4 regions of the Rothia sp. L_38 genome follow, and region 2 is predicted to be linked to each of the others. Evidence: riboswitches for the same ligand, from Rfam matches in the RefSeq annotation. Region 2 holds a riboswitch; each other region holds the start of a gene.
The links. Region 2 has a riboswitch for S-adenosylmethionine ahead of ACRCJM_RS02020 (LLM class flavin-dependent oxidoreductase). Riboswitches for the same ligand answer to the same signal wherever they lie in the genome.
Positions count from the first base shown of each region.

Region 1: linked by a shared signal. The riboswitch ahead of ACRCJM_RS10875 (O-acetylhomoserine aminocarboxypropyltransferase/cysteine synthase family protein) and the one ahead of ACRCJM_RS02020 (LLM class flavin-dependent oxidoreductase) in region 2 are both predicted to bind S-adenosylmethionine.
Region 3: linked by a shared signal. The riboswitch ahead of ACRCJM_RS07455 (nuclease PIN) and the one ahead of ACRCJM_RS02020 (LLM class flavin-dependent oxidoreductase) in region 2 are both predicted to bind S-adenosylmethionine.
Region 4: linked by a shared signal. The riboswitch ahead of ACRCJM_RS00815 (hypothetical protein) and the one ahead of ACRCJM_RS02020 (LLM class flavin-dependent oxidoreductase) in region 2 are both predicted to bind S-adenosylmethionine.

Region 1 covers NZ_JBOEQD010000016.1:10,540-14,998, reverse strand. Annotated here, with positions in the region: gene ACRCJM_RS10885 (hypothetical protein) at 1-376, opposite strand, end outside; gene ACRCJM_RS10880 (S9 family peptidase) at 385-2,565, opposite strand; SAM riboswitch class IV at 2,707-2,824, shown strand; gene ACRCJM_RS10875 (O-acetylhomoserine aminocarboxypropyltransferase/cysteine synthase family protein) at 2,945-4,291, shown strand; gene metX (homoserine O-acetyltransferase MetX) at 4,306-4,459, shown strand, end outside.
Region 2 covers NZ_JBOEQD010000002.1:157,868-162,326, forward strand. Annotated here, with positions in the region: gene ACRCJM_RS02005 (ABC transporter permease) at 1-193, opposite strand, end outside; gene ACRCJM_RS02010 (aliphatic sulfonate ABC transporter substrate-binding protein) at 212-1,252, opposite strand; gene ACRCJM_RS02015 (ABC transporter ATP-binding protein) at 1,261-2,067, opposite strand; SAM riboswitch class I at 2,073-2,167, opposite strand; SAM riboswitch class IV at 2,369-2,469, shown strand; gene ACRCJM_RS02020 (LLM class flavin-dependent oxidoreductase) at 2,578-4,044, shown strand; gene cls (cardiolipin synthase) at 4,140-4,459, opposite strand, start outside.
Region 3 covers NZ_JBOEQD010000008.1:43,845-48,303, reverse strand. Annotated here, with positions in the region: gene ACRCJM_RS07460 (SNF2-related protein) at 1-1,732, opposite strand, end outside; SAM riboswitch class IV at 1,883-2,010, shown strand; gene ACRCJM_RS07455 (nuclease PIN) at 2,046-2,261, shown strand; gene ACRCJM_RS07450 (plasmid stabilization protein) at 2,258-2,689, shown strand; gene ACRCJM_RS07445 (SDR family NAD(P)-dependent oxidoreductase) at 2,816-3,589, opposite strand; gene ACRCJM_RS07440 (hypothetical protein) at 3,776-4,096, opposite strand.
Region 4 covers NZ_JBOEQD010000001.1:177,628-182,086, reverse strand. Annotated here, with positions in the region: gene ACRCJM_RS00825 (DNA cytosine methyltransferase) at 1-908, opposite strand, end outside; gene ACRCJM_RS00820 (NADPH-dependent F420 reductase) at 1,138-1,725, opposite strand; gene ACRCJM_RS00815 (hypothetical protein) at 1,859-2,314, opposite strand; SAM riboswitch class IV at 2,330-2,445, opposite strand; gene ACRCJM_RS00810 (thymidine kinase) at 2,493-3,113, opposite strand; gene ACRCJM_RS00805 (amino acid permease) at 3,269-4,459, opposite strand, start outside.

The sequences.
Region 1 (4,459 bases), on a different contig from region 2:
TGAGGGTCTCTGCCCGCTGGGCGAGCTTGCGGCTGAGGCTGTGGGCTGAGAGGGCCCGCTGCAGTTCTCTGGCTTCGGCTGAGGTGAACTCGAAGGCCGTGATGAACATGTGGGCGGTGGCATCCGAAATCGCTTCGCCGTTGAGGGCGCGCGAGACCCGGTCTTTGATGGTGGCCGGGTCGATGTCCTGGTCGAGGTAGTCAGAAAGCTCGTAGGCGATGAAGGTGGCTACGGCTCGTTGGTTGATGGAGTTACCCCGGCGTCTTTGCACGTGCCGCATCCACTTTTCCCGGTAGGGCGGCTTATTCAGCAGGGAGAGCAAGATTTCGTGGGGGACGCGTGGGGTGAGATCTACTAGATCAGCGGACGGGGGCATGAGCGGGTTTACTCCGTGACGCTAGTGGCACCCAGGTGGGTGAGCAGGAAGGAGTAGTCCCAGGCGATTTCGCGCCAGGCGGTGTAGCGGCCTGAGCCGCCACCGTGGCCGCCGTCCATCTCAATTTTGAGCAGGGGAGTGGGGGAGGTCGGGTCGATGGTTTCGCGCAGGGCTGCTACCCACTTAGCCGGTTCGACGTAGAAGACGCGGGTGTCGTTGAGGGAGGTAACAGCTGCGATGGCCGGGTACTTGACGGGGCGGATGTTTTCGTAGGGGGTGTAGGACTTCATGTAGTCGTAGACCTCCTTGTCGGTGATGGGGTTGCCCCATTCTTCCCATTCCAGGGCCGAGAGCGGCAGGTTGGGGTCGAGAATGGTGGTGAGGGCGTCCACGAAGGGGACCTGGGCCAGGCAGGCCGCGTATTTTTCGGGGGCCATGTTGACGACGGCGCCCATGAGCAGGCCGCCGGCTGATCCACCCATGATGCCGATACGGGCAGCGTCCACCCAGGCCTGGGAGGCTAGGAAGTCGGTGGCGTCGATGAAGTCGGTGAAGGTGTTTTTCTTGGCCAGCTTCTTGCCCTCGGTGTACCAGGCGCGGCCCATTTCGCCGCCACCGCGGATGTGGGCAACGACGAAGATGACGCCGCGGTCCAGCACGCTGAGGCGGGCGGTGGAGAAATAGGGGTCCATGGAGGACTCATAGGACCCGTAGCCGTACTGAATCACGGGGTTTTCCTGGGCCTTATCGAGGTCGGCGCGGTGCATGACGGAGAGCGGAATCATGGCTCCGTCCGCTGCCGGTGCCCACATGCGGTAGGCGGTGTAGTTCTCGGGCTCGTAGCCGATGACGGGGGTGCGGCGGCGCAGTACGAGGTCGTCGGTATCGGGGAAGTAGTCGTAGACGCTGCTGGGGGTGAGGTAGGAGGTGTAGTTCAGGCGGATGACCGGGGACATGATGTTCACACCGGAGAAGGCTGACGTGTAGAGCTCTTCGGTGAATCCGCCGGGCTCGTAGAGGTCAATACCCTGGGGGTGGGCAGAAGCTGCCTGCTCAGCGAGAGCGGTACGCGGGGCAACGAATACTTTAACGGTGGTGTTCTCGCGGGCCATGAGCACCAGATGGTTGCGGGAGAACTTGAAACCCTCTAGGCGGACGTCCTCGCGGTGGGGCACCAGGGGAATCCAGCTAGCCTTGAAATCGGCAAAGGGCACGTGCTCTTCCCGCAGGGGCGCCAGTACAATTTCACCGTTGGGGGCCTCGTGGTTATGGCCGATGACCAGATAGCCGGTGCCCTCCACGTCGATGATATCGGTGGAGTACTCGATACCGGCGTCCCGCTTCATAATGAGGGTGGGCTCTAGCTGACCAAGCTCATGAATGTTGATAATGCGGGTCTCTGAGTACTCAGAGTTGGATGAAGTAATGACTACGTGGGTACGGGAGGATGACATACCTGCACCCAACCAGAGGCCGTTATCGTCTTCGCGGTAGAGGGCAAAATCTTCAGATGCGCTGGTGCCAATGGCGTGAGCGCGCACTTCGTAGGGGCGCCAGGACTCATCGGCTACCGAATAAATCAGGTGCTTGGCTCCAGAGGCAAAGAAGGCCCCTGCAAAGACGTCCTCAATTTTCTCTTCAAGAATCTCACCGGTATCGAGGTTCTTGAAGTACTGGGTGTAGCGCTCATCGCCTGAATCGTCCACACCGAAGGTCAGCAGGGAACCGTCGCGGGTTACCTGAAAGGAACCCAGCGAGAAAAAGGCCATATCGCGGGCGAACTCGTTACAGTCCAGCACTACCTGCTCACCGTCGAGCGGTTCACCGGGGCGGACGACCGGCGGCTGGTAGCGCTCTTCAACGCTGCCCTCGGTCAGAGCGGGGACGCGGCACATGACCGGGTACTGCTCGCCGGCAACCGTGCGGTTAAAGTACCACCAGGCCCCGCGGCGGGAAGGCACCGACATGTCGGTCAACTGGGTGCGCCCCTTAATCTCTTCAAAAATAGCATCGCGAAGGGGCTGCTGATCTTCAGTGACCGCCTCGGTGTAGGCATTCTCAGCGCGCAGGTGCTCTAGAACCTCTTCGCTCTCCTTATCACGCAACCACTCATAGTGATCAATAAAAATATCGCCGTGATGGGTACGCTCAACCGGGACACGCTTGGCAAGAGGAGGAGTCAGAGACATCGTCAGCCCTTTCGTAATAACTCGCTTCCCACCATTCTAAATGACGGCCATAGAACGTAACGTATGCAATACAAGGACACATGCTGAAACTTTAGAGCCTCATCTTGACGCTCCCCGGGCACTCAAGCCAAACTAGAGGCAGGTCAAGAGAACCAGCGCTAAGCCCCAGCTAGCTGGTCGGCAACCCTCCACTCGCGGTGGGGTGCCCTGGGTGAAGACCTGGCGTACCCACCGAGAACCAGGTACGCAAGCGCGGGACCGATGTGCCTCTATCTTCTGCGAGGGCATCAGATTCTTTTCCTCCTTACCCGGGCGGAAGATACGGCATGCGGCCCGTTCCAAGAGAACACTGAAAGAATCCTTCACTAGGAGAAACCGCATGACCACCGAGAACACCGTTCCCACCCCCTCAAACCCCACCGGCTGGAAGTTCGAAACCCAGCAGATTCACGCGGGCCAGGAACCCGACGCGGCAACCGGCGCTCGCGCCCTGCCCATCTACCAGACCACGTCCTTTGTCTTCAAGGACTCCGCCCAGGCAGCAGGCCGCTTCGCCCTCTCCGAGCTGGGACCCATCTACTCCCGCATCAACAACCCCACCCAGGAAGCGGTCGAAAACCGCATCGCGGCCCTGGAAGGCGGCGTCGGCGCCCTGCTTCTAGCTAGTGGCCAGGCAGCCTCCACCTTCGCGATTCTGAATATCGCAGGAGCCGGTGACCACGTTGTTGCTTCCCCCTCCCTCTACGGCGGTAGCTTCAACCTGCTCAAGTACACCCTCAAGAACCTGGGTATTGAAACCACCTTCGTCGATGATCCCGCCGACCCTGAATCCTGGAGAGCTGCCGCCCGCGAGAACACCAAGGCCTTCTACGCAGAAACCCTGCCTAACCCCCGCGGCGATGTGCTTGATATTGAGGCTGTTTCGACCGTGGCCCACGAGGCTGGGGTACCGCTCATCGTCGATAACACCATTGCCACCCCCTACCTGCTCAACCCCATCAAGCACGGAGCTGACGTGGTCATCCACTCAGCCACCAAGTACCTCGGTGGTCACGGCACCTCGGTCGGCGGCGTCATCGTCGACTCCGGCAACTTCGACTACGGTGCTTACCCCGACAAGTACCCCCTCTTCAACCAGCCCGACGAAAGCTACCACGGCCTGGTCTATGCCCGTGATCTCGGTGCAGATGGGGCTTTTGGGGTCAACCTCTCCTACATCCTCAAAGCCCGCGTCTCTCTGCTACGCGACCTCGGCTCATCCATCTCACCGACCAACGCCTTCAATATTGCCATCGGTCTTGAGACCCTCTCCCTGCGCGTCGAGCGCCACGTAGAGAATGCCCTCAAGGTTGCCCAGTTCCTTAAGGATCGCCCCCAGGTCGAATCGGTCACCTACTCCGGTCTACCTGATTCCCCCTACTATGACCTGGCCCAAAAGTACCTGCCCAAGGGGGCTGGCGCCGTCCTCGGCTTCACCCTCAAGGACGCCGACGCCGCAACCGCCCAGAAGTTCGTGGACTCCCTCTCCCTCCACTCCCTGCTGGTCAACATCGGTGACGTGCGCTCACTTGCTGTCCACCCGGCCTCCACCACCCACAGCCAGTCCACCACCGAAGAACTCGAAGCCATCGGTATCAACCCGGCCTTCATCCGCCTCTCGGTAGGTATCGAGCACATCGACGACATCCTCGCCGACCTCGACCTCGGCTTTGCCGCTATTCGCTAAGGAAAGGTAGCTCAATGACGACCGCCCGCCCCGCTGACAGCGCCCCCCACCGCACCGACGGCGTACTCACCTACGCCTTCATCGGTGACCTGACCCTCGAATCAGGGGTAGTACTACCCGACATCGCCATCGGGTACGAAACCTGGGGCACCCTCAACGAGGCGGGCG
Region 2 (4,459 bases):
CAGGGAGCTGCACCGCGCTAAAGACTCCGGCGGTGCTCAGGTACTGCCAGAGCGCCAGCAGAACCAGGGGGAAGCAGGGCGCCGAGCCAGGGTGCCCAGCGGCGGGTGAGCAGGGGGCGGCGGGGTACCTTCGCGGACGCCGGTGTTTCGGTGCGCGCCAGACGGCGGCGGGTTGCCGGTTGGGTGGTGAGATCAGAGGTAACTGACATGATTACTCAGCCACCAGGGTTGAAATGCGGGCGGGGTCGGCCTTCTGGGCAAAGGTATCGTTGACGATGCTGCCCAGGGCGGTGTCTACTTCGTCTTGTGAGGCAACGTCGCCGGATTCAACCAGGTAGGGGCCGACCTTCTCCAGCACGGCGAGCTGCTTGTCGCCGGGTACGTTATCGATATCGAGGTAGGTGCGGTCCCAGACGACCTGGGCGGTTTCAAGCTCAATTCCGGAGCCGTCCGCCAGAATCTGCACGGCCTCTTCTTCGTTGGCGAGTGCCCAGTCGCGGGCGTATTCGTAGACGTCAACGATGGTCTGGGCGGCTTCGGGGTCGCTCTCGATGAAGTCCTCGGTGGCGTTCAGGAAGCCGTAGGTGTTGAAGTCGACGTTGCGGTAGAAGAGGATGTTGCCGTCCTCAATTTCGGCGCTGGCCATGATGGGGTCAAGGCCGCTCCAGGCGTCTACGGTGCCCTGGTTGAGGGCGGTGCGGCCGTCGGCGTGCTGTAGCTGCTCGATGGTGACCTCATCGGGTGACACACCTGCTTCTTCAAGAGCTTGGAGCAGGAAGAAGTAGGGGTCGGTGCCCTTGGTGACGGCTACCTTTTTACCGGCCAGGTCTTTCACCGATGAGATACCGGTATCGGTGCGGGTCACCAGAGCTGACCACTCGGGCTGGGAGTAGAGGTCAATCACCTGAATGGGGGAGCCGTTAGAGCGAGCCAGCAGGGCAGCTGAGCCCGCGGTGGAACCCACGTCAATCGCACCGGAACGCAGGGCCTCATTAGCCTTGTTCGAACCGGCTGACTGTACCCACTCGACGTCCTTACCCTGCTCTTGTAGGGCGGTCTCAAGCCAACCCTTTTCCTTGATAATCAGGGAGAGCGGGTTGTAGGTGGCGTAGTCGATGGTGACGGTGGTGTCGCCCGCAGCGGCAGAAGTGTCAGCGGTAGAAGCGTTTTCCCCAGCCAAGCAGCCAGTGAGCAGAAGGGTGCCGGTTGCGAGCAGGGCAGAAGTGGTGGTGAGACGAGAAATGAGTGACATGTGTGTTCCTAGTGTTCTTCAACGCCGAGTTCGGCCAAAAGTTCTTTACGCAGGGACGATAGCGCTGGGTTGCCGCGGTCGCGCGGGCGGTGATCGGGCACCTCAACAATGCGGGCAATCGTCGCGGGTGCGGTGGGGTCCGGCTTACCCAGCACAATCACCCGGTCTGAGAGGTAGAGGGCTTCTTCCACGTCGTGGGTGACCAGCAGGACGGTGGCCGGGTCGTGGGCATGAATATCGAGCAGCAGATCCTGCATGTTGATGCGGGTGAGGGCATCGAGGGCGCCGAAGGGCTCATCGAGCAGAAGGACGCCGGGGTTCCGCGCCAGCGCCCGTGCCAGGGAGGCGCGCTGAGCCATGCCACCGGAAATCTCACGGGGGCGGTGCTGGGCGTAGTCTGCCAGCCCCACGACGTCCAGAAGGCGGGCAACCTGCTCGCGGGCGGCGTCCTTGGGTGTTCCCTTGGGCAACCCCAGGGCAACATTCTTCTCAACGGTACGCCAGGGCAGCAGGCGGGGCTCCTGGAAGCCAATTGCCACGCGGGAGTCCAGGCCGCGCACCGGGCTGCCATCGATGGTGACGGTACCGGCGGTCGCTGCGCCCAGGCCCGCGGCAGCCCGTAAGAGGGTGGACTTGCCGCAACCCGAGGAACCAATGATCGAGATAATCTCACCGGGGTAGGCGGTGAAGGAGACGTCTTCAAGGACGGTGCGGGTCTCGCCGCGCTCGCCGATGAAGGTTTTGCCGACGGCCTTGAAGTCAATGCCGCAGGCGGTGAGGGTGGTGGGGGTGCGTTCTAGCGTGGGTGCGCTCATGCTTTTCTCCATCGTCTCTTGGCGTTAGCACCGACCCCTGTAGTGAGGGAGGTTGCTGCGACGTCGTTGAGCCAAGTCTCTCGGTCGCTCTGGATGGTTAACGCTTTCAACGCTAGGGGCGTTTGTTGGAACTGGGCAAGAGTATGACGCGGTATTTCGGCCGGTTACGAGTGTGACGCTGTGGGTAAAACTGACCGAAACTCGCTGCCCGGTTACACGCGACTCACCCCGTGCCACAATGTGAAACGTAGCCTCAGATGCTTGCACCTGGGCGTGCTGGGCGGGCTACACTAAATCTCAAGATCAAGAGTCCCAACGCGAAGCTCTGGCTAGTTGGGCGGCAACCCTCTCCCGTAGCGGGGTGCCCCAGATGAGGATCAGGCAGTAATGCAAGTACGGCGCAACCAGGCGCCACCTTCGCGAAGGCTCGGTGCCTTTTACTTTGGGTAAGGACGCCGGTGGCAGCACGGGCGCGGAGGGCCAAGCACCACCTGTGAAAGGGCCCGGTTCATGACCGAGAAGAAGCGCATCGTCGTCAACGCCTTCGATATGACCACCACCAGCCACCAGAGCTTTGGTCTGTGGCGTCACCCCCGTAACCGGGCGGATGAGTACAACACCATCAAGTACTGGACCGACCTGGCTAAGGTCTGCGAGAAGGGTCTGTTCGACGCTGTCTTTATCGCTGACGTGGTGGGTGTCTACGATGTCTACAAGGATTCAGTAGCTCCCGTCCTCAAGGACGGCGCCCAGGTTCCTGTGGGTGACCCCTTCTTGCAGATTTCTGCTATGGCCGCTGTGACCGAGCACCTGGGCTTTGGCGTGACTGCCGCTGTCACCTACAACCAGCCCTACACCCTGGCCCGTTCCTACTCCACCCTGGATCACCTGACCGGCGGCCGTGTGGGCTTCAATGTGGTGACCTCCTACCTGCAGTCTGCTGCTGAGAACCAGGGTCTGCCCGGGCAGATTGAGCACGATGAGCGCTACGAGATTGCCGAAGAGTTTCTCGATGTCTGTTACAAGCTCTGGGAGGGCTCCTGGGAGGACGGCTCGGTACCCCGCGACCGCGAAAACGGCGTCTTCGCTGATCCCTCGAAGGTGCACCCCATCCTGCACAAGGGCAAGTACTTCCAGGTTCCCGGCATCGCCCTGAGTGAGCCTTCCCCCCAGCGCACCCCCGTGATTTTCCAGGCCGGTGCGTCTTCCCGTGGCCAGGCTTTCTCTGGCCAGCACGCTGAGGCTATCTTCATCACCGCCCTGCGCCCCCACCTGACCAAGGTTCTGACCGAGCGTATCCGTTCTGAGGCTGAAAAGGCCGGCCGCAAGCGCGATGACGTCAAGATCCTGGCTATGCTCTCCGTTGTTGTGGACGAGACTGACGAGAAGGCTCAGGCCAAGTACGCCGAGTACCTCAAGTACCAGAACGTTGAGGCGTCCCAGGGCATCATCGGCGGCTGGAGCGGCCTTGACCTGGACCAGTTCGATGAGGACGAGGCTCTCAAGTACGTTGAGACCGAGTCGATTCAGTCCTTCCTGACCCCCTTCACCCTGCAGGATAAGGAGAAGGAGTGGACCCGCAAGGACATCGCCGAGCACTGCGCCACCGGCGGCATGGGTGCGGTTTTGGTGGGTTCCCCCCAGACTGTTGCCGATGAGCTGGAGAAGTGGATTGACGAGGGCGGCCTGGACGGCATCAACCTGGCTTACCACGTTTCCCCTGGCTCCTTTGAGGACTTCGTTGAGTTCGTTGTTCCCGAGCTGCAGAAGCGCGGCCGCTACCGCACCGCCTATGAGGGTTCCACCCTGCGCGAGAGCCTCTTCGGTGAGGGTAACAAGTACGTGGACGAGCGTCACCCGGCTGCCAAGTACCGCGGTGCCTACGCGGGTAAGCCCTCCGCTGCCGACACCCCGGCCCGTGACTTCCTCAAGCTGGCGATTGAGAACGCTGAGAAGGCTGAGGACGCAGGCCACTAGGTCTTAGAGCTGTAAGGACGCCGCCCCGCACCTTCCTGCCAACGGGCAGGGGAGTGCAGGGCGGCGTCCTTATCGTCTTTATGCCGTGCCGACGGTTAGAGCAGGGCGCTCCACAGGCGGCAGAGGTTCTCGGCAACCTTCTGGTGGTTGGGGCGGTTGACCCACTCGTCGTAGCGCAGGCGCTTGCAGCGGGAGATGTAGTCCCGGGCTACGCCTTCGAGTTCCTGCACCATAGCCTTGCCCACGATAAAAGTGGAGACCTCAAAGTTGAGGGCGAAGGAGCGGGGGTCCATGTTGGAGGAGCCGATGAAGGTGATTTCATCGTCCACAATCATGAACTTGGAGTGCAGCACGGTGGGGCCGGGGTACTGCTGAATGTTCACACCCAAGCGGAGCAGCTGCTCGTAGTAGGAGC
Region 3 (4,459 bases), on a different contig from region 2:
AGTCGGGCACATAGGTTTCGAGCAGGGTGCGGGTGCCCCAGTTCTCGGTGTAGTGGCGGGTGAAGGGCACGCCGGGGCGAATCTTTTTGACCTCTTTGAGTACCCGGTACTCGTGGGCGGTATCGCGCACATCGGCCCGGTATTCACCGGGGTATCCCAGGGCATCGAGCCTGAGAAAGTCGCTGTCGTCGCCGGTGGGGTTGACCGGGTACTCCCAGTGCCAGGTGGTGTGGGCGGTGAAGGGCGGGCCCGGCTCGTCAAAGGCAATGCTCAGCACCAGGGTGGGCATGCGGACGGCCGGCAGCTCAAGATCTTCGCTGCTCGTTGAGATGGGCAGTGCCCGAGTGAGGGCAGGGTAGTAGTCGGCAAAGAAGGCGGGGACATCGGTAGCCGGAACGGTGACCGGCTCACCGGATACCAGGGACTCGGCAACCGCGTCCAGCGGCTCAGCTAAGGGAATGAGCACCAGCTCGGAGTCGGCGGTGAGCCAGGAAGGACGGTCCGCGGGCGCTACGTCCTCAGCCTGGGCCAGAGCCGAGGGCAGGGTGGACTCCCAGCGGGCAGCGGCCGCAGCCTTCACATAGGTCTCCTGGGCCGCCCCGCCCAGGGCGATAAAGCCCTGCCTGTTATTGCCCAGCTTGTGGGTAAAACTAGCGGGCAGGGTGTAGGCCCCCCAGCGGAGCAGGGGAGTCAGGCGCAGGGCATCGGCGGACGACCCCCGCTCGGGTACCGGTTCAAGGGCCAGTTCAACCTGGGGAGCGCTCGCGATAGTCAGACCGGTTTCTTTGCCGTCTAAGAGGACAGACAGACCCACCTCGCTAGCAGATTCCAGCATCTGCCAGAGCAGGGAAGAATCCACATTCGAGATAGAAGCCCAGTCGCGGTGGGAGGAATAGATGGACTGGGAGCCCCGAATCACCGCGTAAAACTCATTGAACCAGGCCGCGTGCTCGGGGAGCAGGCCGGTTCCCGCCGACCCGGCGGCAGAGCCCGAAAACTTCTCCCAGCTCAAACCGCCCTTAATCCACTTGCCGCGGGCACCCATCATCAGGGGCCGAGCTTCAAGCGATACGCGGGGCGCCCCGATGTTCTTGGTCCACCCGTACTTACCGGGCACCACCAGGCGCAAATCAAGGGCACCGGTCACCCGGTGGTTGCGGCTATCGTAGCTGGGGCGGGCAGCAAGAGAATGGGCCAGGGACCGCCGCCAAGCTGGCAGGGACTGCCCAGCCCGAGCACCGGCGTCCGCCTGCTCATCGGTGCCGGCACTCGCCTGCTCGCCCCGGTGTTCCCTCAGCAGATCTGCAGCCCGCTGCAGGCCCACGGTATCGGCCATCTCCAGGATTTCCTGCACCTTCTCGTCAGCGCTCGCTGTGGTCTTCCAGGTACTTGAGGACGCCGTCATAGCCCGCTTGGCCTTGGCCGTACGGTCGATTGCGGTCAGCATCAGCGCCACCGCATGCTTGCAGTTGTGGGCCACCGGGCAGGAACAGGTCGCCGAAAAAGCATAGGAGCCCGGGGTGACCTCCGCGGGGAAGGCCACCCTCGCGGTGTAGGGGGCAGAACCTGAGCCAGCCACCTGCCCCTCCAGCACTCGCGCCTGCTCGTCATAGGTGTAACGAATGACGTTACCCTCCCGCATATACCGCTGCCCCCGCGTGTAGGCACCAGAGCCCACTTGCCGAATAATGGCGGGGGCTGTCACCGGAATTTCAGGGAAAGAAGTAGACACAGGCGTACCTTCACAACAGAGCAAATACCTAGTCTTCTAGCGTATCGCACCGCCTTACCCGCAGCGCCCACGGGCTGGTTCGTCACAGTAAGAAAAATTTCTGAGACCGGTGTTTACAGAAGCGCCAACAGCGGGTTATGCTTTTACCAGCTTCAAGAGATTCAACTGTCAAGCTCCGACTTTGGTTGAACGCCAACCCCATGTTCACGGGTGGCTCGGATGACGAAGCGGTCTGCATCGCGCATTTCGGCGCTGTTTGGTGCAGGCAAGAGCAAGTTTCGAAAGGAATGCGCACTTTACGCGCAACGACGGCATGTCAAACGCTCGACCTCACGCCCACCGTCCTCACATCACCGTTCAGAAGAACATCTCTGCTGCCTCTGTGCCCGCCCGCGGCGGCTACACCGCAATGAGCATCCAGGACTACACCCGCATCTCCAACGAGCGCAGCGAATTCCTCAACTTCCTGCTGGCCCCTAACCCCAGCGGTATCCCTGCAACTGAGTACGGTGTTCTGAAAGCTGCATGAGCCAGGTAGGTCTGCTTCTCGATTCCGATGTCCTTGCTGAGATCCGCAAGGCCAACCCGCACCCGCAGGTAGTGAACTGCCTGCGCCGCCGCTCCTACCGCACCATGTACATCTCAGTGCTCAGCCTCGGTGAAATCAAGGGTCTTTACCCCTACCCAGAAACCGAACGCTGGCTCGCTGAGCTCATGGACCGCTTCGACTCTCACGTACTAGAAGTCGACGCGAAGGTATCACTGGAGTGGGCCGGACGCCACGCCGAGAAGCACCTCCACCTGGTGGGTGGGCAGCGCCCCGCCCCCCTCGCCACAGCAGCCCTTGAGGGCCTGATGGCTGCCACCGCGACCGTCCACCAGCTTGAGATTATTTCGAGCAAGGCCGAGATTTACAAGTCCTGGGGGGTCCCTGCGGTGGACCCCTGGGAAGACTAGAGCCCGCAACATAGGTTCCACAGGCTCACGCTCGCTGCCGACCCTCTCGCTGGTTCGCTGACGCTCACGAGCGATTCACGCCAGCCGCCGAGCCAGCAGCTTCGCTGTGAGCCTGCGGAACCTTATCTAGTAGTCTCGCGTCCGCGCTATCGCAGCTGCCACCAGCCGGCGGGGTAGTGCCCGTGAGGCTGTAACCGCCAGCTTGTAGGGTAAGGACGGCACACAGATCGGCTTCCCTGCCGTGACTGCGGCGATGCCTTCGGCAACAACCCGTTGGGGGCTCAGCCACAAAAAGTTCGGTAGGCTGGGCTCACCCTGGCCCATAGCGTCGTGGAACTCCGAGCGGGTTAGCCCCGGGCAGAGGGCCGTCACATGGATACCCCGGCCCGAATACTGTAGGTGGGCCGATTCTGAGGCCACCACCAGAAAACGTTTGACCGCCGAGTAGGTGCCTCCGGGGGTAAAAGCTGCCACCGAGGCGACGTTAATAATGCGACCCCGCCCGCGAGGCAGCATGGCAAGAATCGCCGTGTGCATGAGCTGGAGCGGAACCCTAGCCAGCACGTCGACCTGGTCAAGGTGGCGTTCTACGGGTGCTGCATCAAAGCTCTTGCCGAGCCCGAAACCCGCATTATTGACCAGTATCTCAACGGGGTGCTCAACCTGCTGTAGGCGCTCAACCAGGCGGGTGACGTCCTGCTCCACCAGCAAATCGGCAGGGATTACCTCAATGTCTACCGCGAACCTGCCGCGCAGCTGGCCTGCTAGGTTTTCTAGAGCCTCGGCCCGCCGGGCGGTGAGTACCAGGTTGTACCCGGCTTCTGCATACTGGCGGGCGAACTCGGAGCCGATACCTGCTGAAGCACCGGTAATCATCACATACGAAGTTTCACTGCTCATGGCTCCCACTCTACCGCCGGGGCGAGATGGGCCGGTTATCTTCACCGCATTTTCAACCAGGCGATCTAGCTCCTTTATTTTATTAGGGGCTGTAAATGCTACAGCAACTGGTACTACTAAACTCAGGGGGCAGGGGCGTAAGTAGCCCCTGCCCTTGATATATGGAAAGGTTCAGTATTTTCTGCTTTATGCAGTACCGGCTTTCTCTTTCTTAAGTTCTAGAATGGCTTCTGTAAACCCTACGTCAGGATGAGCGGCTCGGTAGGCCTTAATCTCTTCAGGACTGGGATTTTCAAGATGCTTGTATTTCATGAGATCATCCAAAGTTTTATTTGAAGGCATAAAATACAGATAGATTATTAAGGAAGCTGGTAAGGCCGGAATAAGTCTCCATCCTCTAGGGACATCTGTGAGAAGCAGAATGGTCCAGACTGCTACAAGACCCCAAAATATATAGCTTAGATATCTCTTTCTTTGCTCTATCGGTATATTTTTTAAGCGAAACATTTTTCTCTTATTTCCTTGATATTAGAAGAAGCACAGGCCTCCGATAATCCTGTCAGAGATGTTGCAGAAAGGGCTATAGCAGTAGCCAGCGCGATTTTTTTTGCGGTTGCGGTGAAGGGTTTCATTGCGGAATCCTTTGCTTGGCCCAGCGCCTATGCTGGGATAACTGAAAACAGTTACTGTGACTTGGAAGCGATCGCTTAGCTCAAGACTAACCTGTGTAACCAACTTCACGCAATAGATATTTAAAATTTTTTTATAGAAAATTTTAAATAAGGGTAAAGGGTGTGGCCAGGTAGGCCTGCTGAGACTTATCAAAAGAGAAGATGTAGTGCATTCGCGGTGGGTTTGTCGGGGTATCGA
Region 4 (4,459 bases), on a different contig from region 2:
ATTTCAGAGCCAATCGCGTATGAAACCGGAGGAGGAAAAGCATTCCCCACCTGGCGGTATGCAGCGGTCTTCCGACCAGTAATCTGCCACTCATCAGGGAACCCTTGAATACGCGCGGCCATACGCACAGTCAATCTGGGCATATCAGCGAATCCTGGCTCCGGGGCGTCCTCAGCAATCGATTTCCCGTTCACTCCCATATCAGCCCAAGCCTGCTTCGCACGTGTCGGCCCCAAATCGGGCCCACCGTGTTTCTTGGATCCCCCCACCAGAGTAGGCGCAATCTTCTGCGCTCCCTGAGCCCAGGCGTCCGCGCCCTCCCAGCCCTTAGAAGCCATCAAGTCCACAAGGGTATCCCCTACCGTGGGGGCATCATCAGGGCGTTGCTCAGGCCAGACAAAACAACCATCTAAATCTTTATGAGTAGCAACCAAAATGCTGCGGGGACGTAGCTGGGGTACACCGTAATCAGAAGAGTTAATCAGCCGCCAATCGACGATATAGCCGAGTTCGCCCATAGCCTTGATAATTTCATTTCGATAATCAGCAAAACGCTTTGACAGCAGGCCCTTAACGTTCTCAAGCATGACAGCTTTAGGCTCAAGAGTCTCAATAATTTCAAGGGCTCGGGGAAAAAGGTCACGCTCGTCGTCAGCACCCAGCTGTTTTCCAGCCACGCTAAAAGGAGGACACGGGACACCACCTGCAAAGAGATCAACGCCTTTATAGGGGGAAGGATCCCAGTCATTGAGATCAGCCTCAACTACATTCCACTCTGGGCGGTTAGCTCGAAGAGTATTGCAGGCGTCTGGGTCAATCTCAACGGCTGCTAGATGCTCAAACCCAGCCATTTCAAGGCCAAGCGCCTGGCCACCAGCACCGGCGCAAATCTCAACTGAAGTCAGCATGCGTGCGTCTCCCCATCAACTCATCACAATTTTCGAATATATATTCGAATTTATTAACTACTATACATGTGCTCACGAGAGCTGGGAACCCTCTCTGCCAACTCTATTAGTCTATGACGTTCACGAGCTAAATCAGCCATAATACTCATGAGCTTTGTACCTCAGGCTGAAAGTATTCACTGCACAACAGTTAGAAGCGTAAACATACCTGCCAGCAACTTCTTTAGAATTATTTACTGCGCAGTTCCTCCATCTGCTCTTTCGTTAGAAAAGCTCCGAAGGCGGGGCTGTCCGGCTCAAAAAGGTGGGCTGCACTTTCAGGCATAAGAACCACGTCAAACCCCAAAGAGCTAACCAGCTCACAAGCGGTCTCCAGTGCCTTATCCCCCTGCCCCGCGTCAATCACTGCAACAGCACGCGGTAGAGCATGAGGGTTCAAAACCCGGCTGTCAGAAGTCAAATCATCATAGGCAATATGGTTAAGCGTTCGGACAACAGGCACCTGCACCCCGGGCAGCTCAAATTCAGTTCCAGCCGTCCCAGCAGATTCCCATGGATTGGTCGCGTCCACTACAAGCCCATGAGCAGCAGAAAAATCAAAATTGGGAAGAGCAGTTCGGGGCAGAGCCACAATGACGATGTCAGCTTTCAGTGCGCTCTCAAAATCCACTAGCTGGGCTTCTGGCACAAGAGAACTCAAAATAATATCTAGCAGTGGCTTTGGCCTGGCATAAATCAGCGTCTCATGGCCAGCAGCAACAGAGAGACGGGCAAGAGCTGTGCCGAGCTTACCGGCGCCAAGAATAGAAACCTTCATACCTACCACAATATTTTCTAAAGAAAATTTATTCCTTGGGTTTACCAGTCTAACGATGGATTTTATCTGAGGCTTGAATAAAAAGATCGGCTACAGATCTAGTCTGTAGCCGACCCCTTATCTATAGTCTCGGTTAGCGATTTTCAGCGGTAACGCAAACAGTCAAGGGTTCCGGTGAAAGATGGCTTAAAGAAAAGATCTTGCCCTCTCGCAGCCCGAGTAGCTTGTGCTCCTCATTCCATAGAAGAACAGGGGCACCCGCGTCCTTTCTCTCCCCCGATGCGCTACGCACCTGGCCGTCCGTCGCGCTAAGAAACTCAAAAAGACGAGTCGAATCATGGTTCCAGAAATACCGGCTTTGCCCGTCGATTTTCAGTTGCACGCGCGTACCCCGCACGGCAATAATCGTAGCTTCCTGCCAGGTCATGTTCGACGCATTGATACCAATTGCCGGGACAATTCCGTGCCCAGCTGAATGTAGGGTGCACCGCTGGCTAAGCGGCACGTTCTTCCGCTGATCGGTGTGAGCAGAGCCTGAAGTAGCTTTTGCTGAAGCTGAAGACTTTGAAAAAGGAAAAAATGAAACCACAGTGGGCCTCCTAAATAATCGCGCTTTCACCGGGCCTTTTGGCGGGTGACCGATTTTCCTTTGAGGGCACCGTCTGCGTCAGGCGGTTGCCAGCCAACAAGTCAAAGGGCTTTGCGTTGGGCTTCTGAATCGTGATGATTACTTTAGCAGGAAAAAATCCACACGTGCAAGAGGGCTGCTATTGGTAGAGCTTGCCGCCCGATTCCTCCAGGTAGCAGGTGGGGCAGAGGGACTCGTAGCCCACATGCACACCGTCAATGGCCACCTGGTCACCGGCAAAAACAAACTTTCCATCAACAGTACGGCCGTTAAAGAGCGCCTTCCGTCCGCACCGACAAATAGTCTTGAGCTCTTCCAGCGTGTGGGCAATCTCCAGCAGGCGGGCAGAGCCGGGGAAGGCCCGCGTTCTAAAGTCTGTACGAATGCCGTAGCACATCACCGGCACGTTCTCTTCCACCGCAATCCGCATGAGATCATCCACCTGCTCAGCGGTCAAAAACTGGGCCTCATCCACCAGCAGGCAGGAGACGGGCAGATGCCAGTGCATACGGTCGTCATCAGCATTAGGCTCAGCAGCAGCGTGGAAGAGATCGCGTACCGAATCCTCAGCACCCACCAAAAAATCAGCCTGACGGGTCACCCCCAGGCGGGACACGATCTCAGTATCGCCCTTGGTGTCCACCTGCGGCTTGGCCAGCAGCACCCGCTGGCCACGCTCCTCATAGTTATGGGCAGCCTGCAACAGCGCAGTCGACTTACCCGAATTCATGGCGCCAAAACGGAAATAGAGCTTAGCCACGCGGCCACACCTTTCAACCCAGAACACTTACGCAGAAAACAAAACCAAACCACACCATTCTAGCCCGGCCCACTCCCCCGCTCACAGGCGTCCTACCCTATGAAAAAGGGAGGGCTCCGGAAAACCCGGTGCCCTCCCCTTTCTCTCACAGGAACTTACTTGCCTGAGACCTCAAGGCCTGAGACGTCCACGTCCTTGAGCGGAATAGTCTTTGAGCCGGTTACCAGCTTGTGCACCAGCCAGACACCAATAATGATGGGCAGGCCGATGTAGGCCGAGACAACCTCAAACCAGTGGCCAGCAAAAATAGCGTTGTAGTTCTGGCCGGCAATCACCAGCAGGCACATCAGCAGCGCCACGATGGGGCCAATCGGGAAGAGAGGAGCCTTGTAGGGCAGGTCGTTCACATCATTACCCTGGGCGACGTAAGCGCGGCGGAAGCGGTAGTGGCAGATCGCCACACCCACCCAGGTGATGAAGCCCGACAGGCCAGAGATGTTAATCAGCCAGGTGTAGGCAGAGCCCTCGCCCACTACGGCAGAGACGAAGCCGAAGAGGCCGATAGCGGCGGTCATGAGCAGGGCGGGCATGGGAATGCCGCGGGAGTTCACGCGGGCAAAAATCTTGGGAGCACGCCCCTCCAGCGCCAGGGCGTAGAGCATACGGGACGAAACGTAGAGGCCCGAGTTACCGGCAGAGAGAATCGCGGTCAGAATGACGGCGTTCATCACCGAAGCAGCAAAAGCAACTCCCAGGTTCTCAAAGACCATGGTGAAAGGTGAGTAGGCGATGTCGGTGGCGTCCGCCCGCAGCAGGTTGGGGCTGGTGTAGGGAATCAGGGTACCGATGATAGCGATAGCACCGATGTAGAAGAGCATAATGCGCCAGAAAACGCTCTTGAGGGCGCGGGGAACGTCGCGGCGGGGGTTCTCAGATTCACCAGCGGCAACACCGATCATTTCGGTGCCCTGGAAGGAGAAACCGGCGACCATGAAGATAGCCAGGATAGAGAGGAAGCCACCCTTGAAGGGTGCTTCGCCGTCGGTCCAGTTAGCGAAACCGTTGTCGTGGTTGCCCAGGATGCCGAAAATCATGGCGACGCCGGCAATCAGGAAGACGATAACGGTGACCACCTTGATGGTAGCCAGCCAGAACTCTGATTCGCCGTAGGAGCGGGCCGAAAGCACATTGATACCCAGGATGATGGCCAGGAAGGTTCCTGCCCAGATCCAGCCGGGGACGTCGGGGAGCCAGTAGGACATAATGACGCCGGCGGCCACCAGCTCAGCAGCCACGGTAATGGCCCAGTTGAACCAGTAGTTCCAGCCCATGGCGAAGCCGAAGGA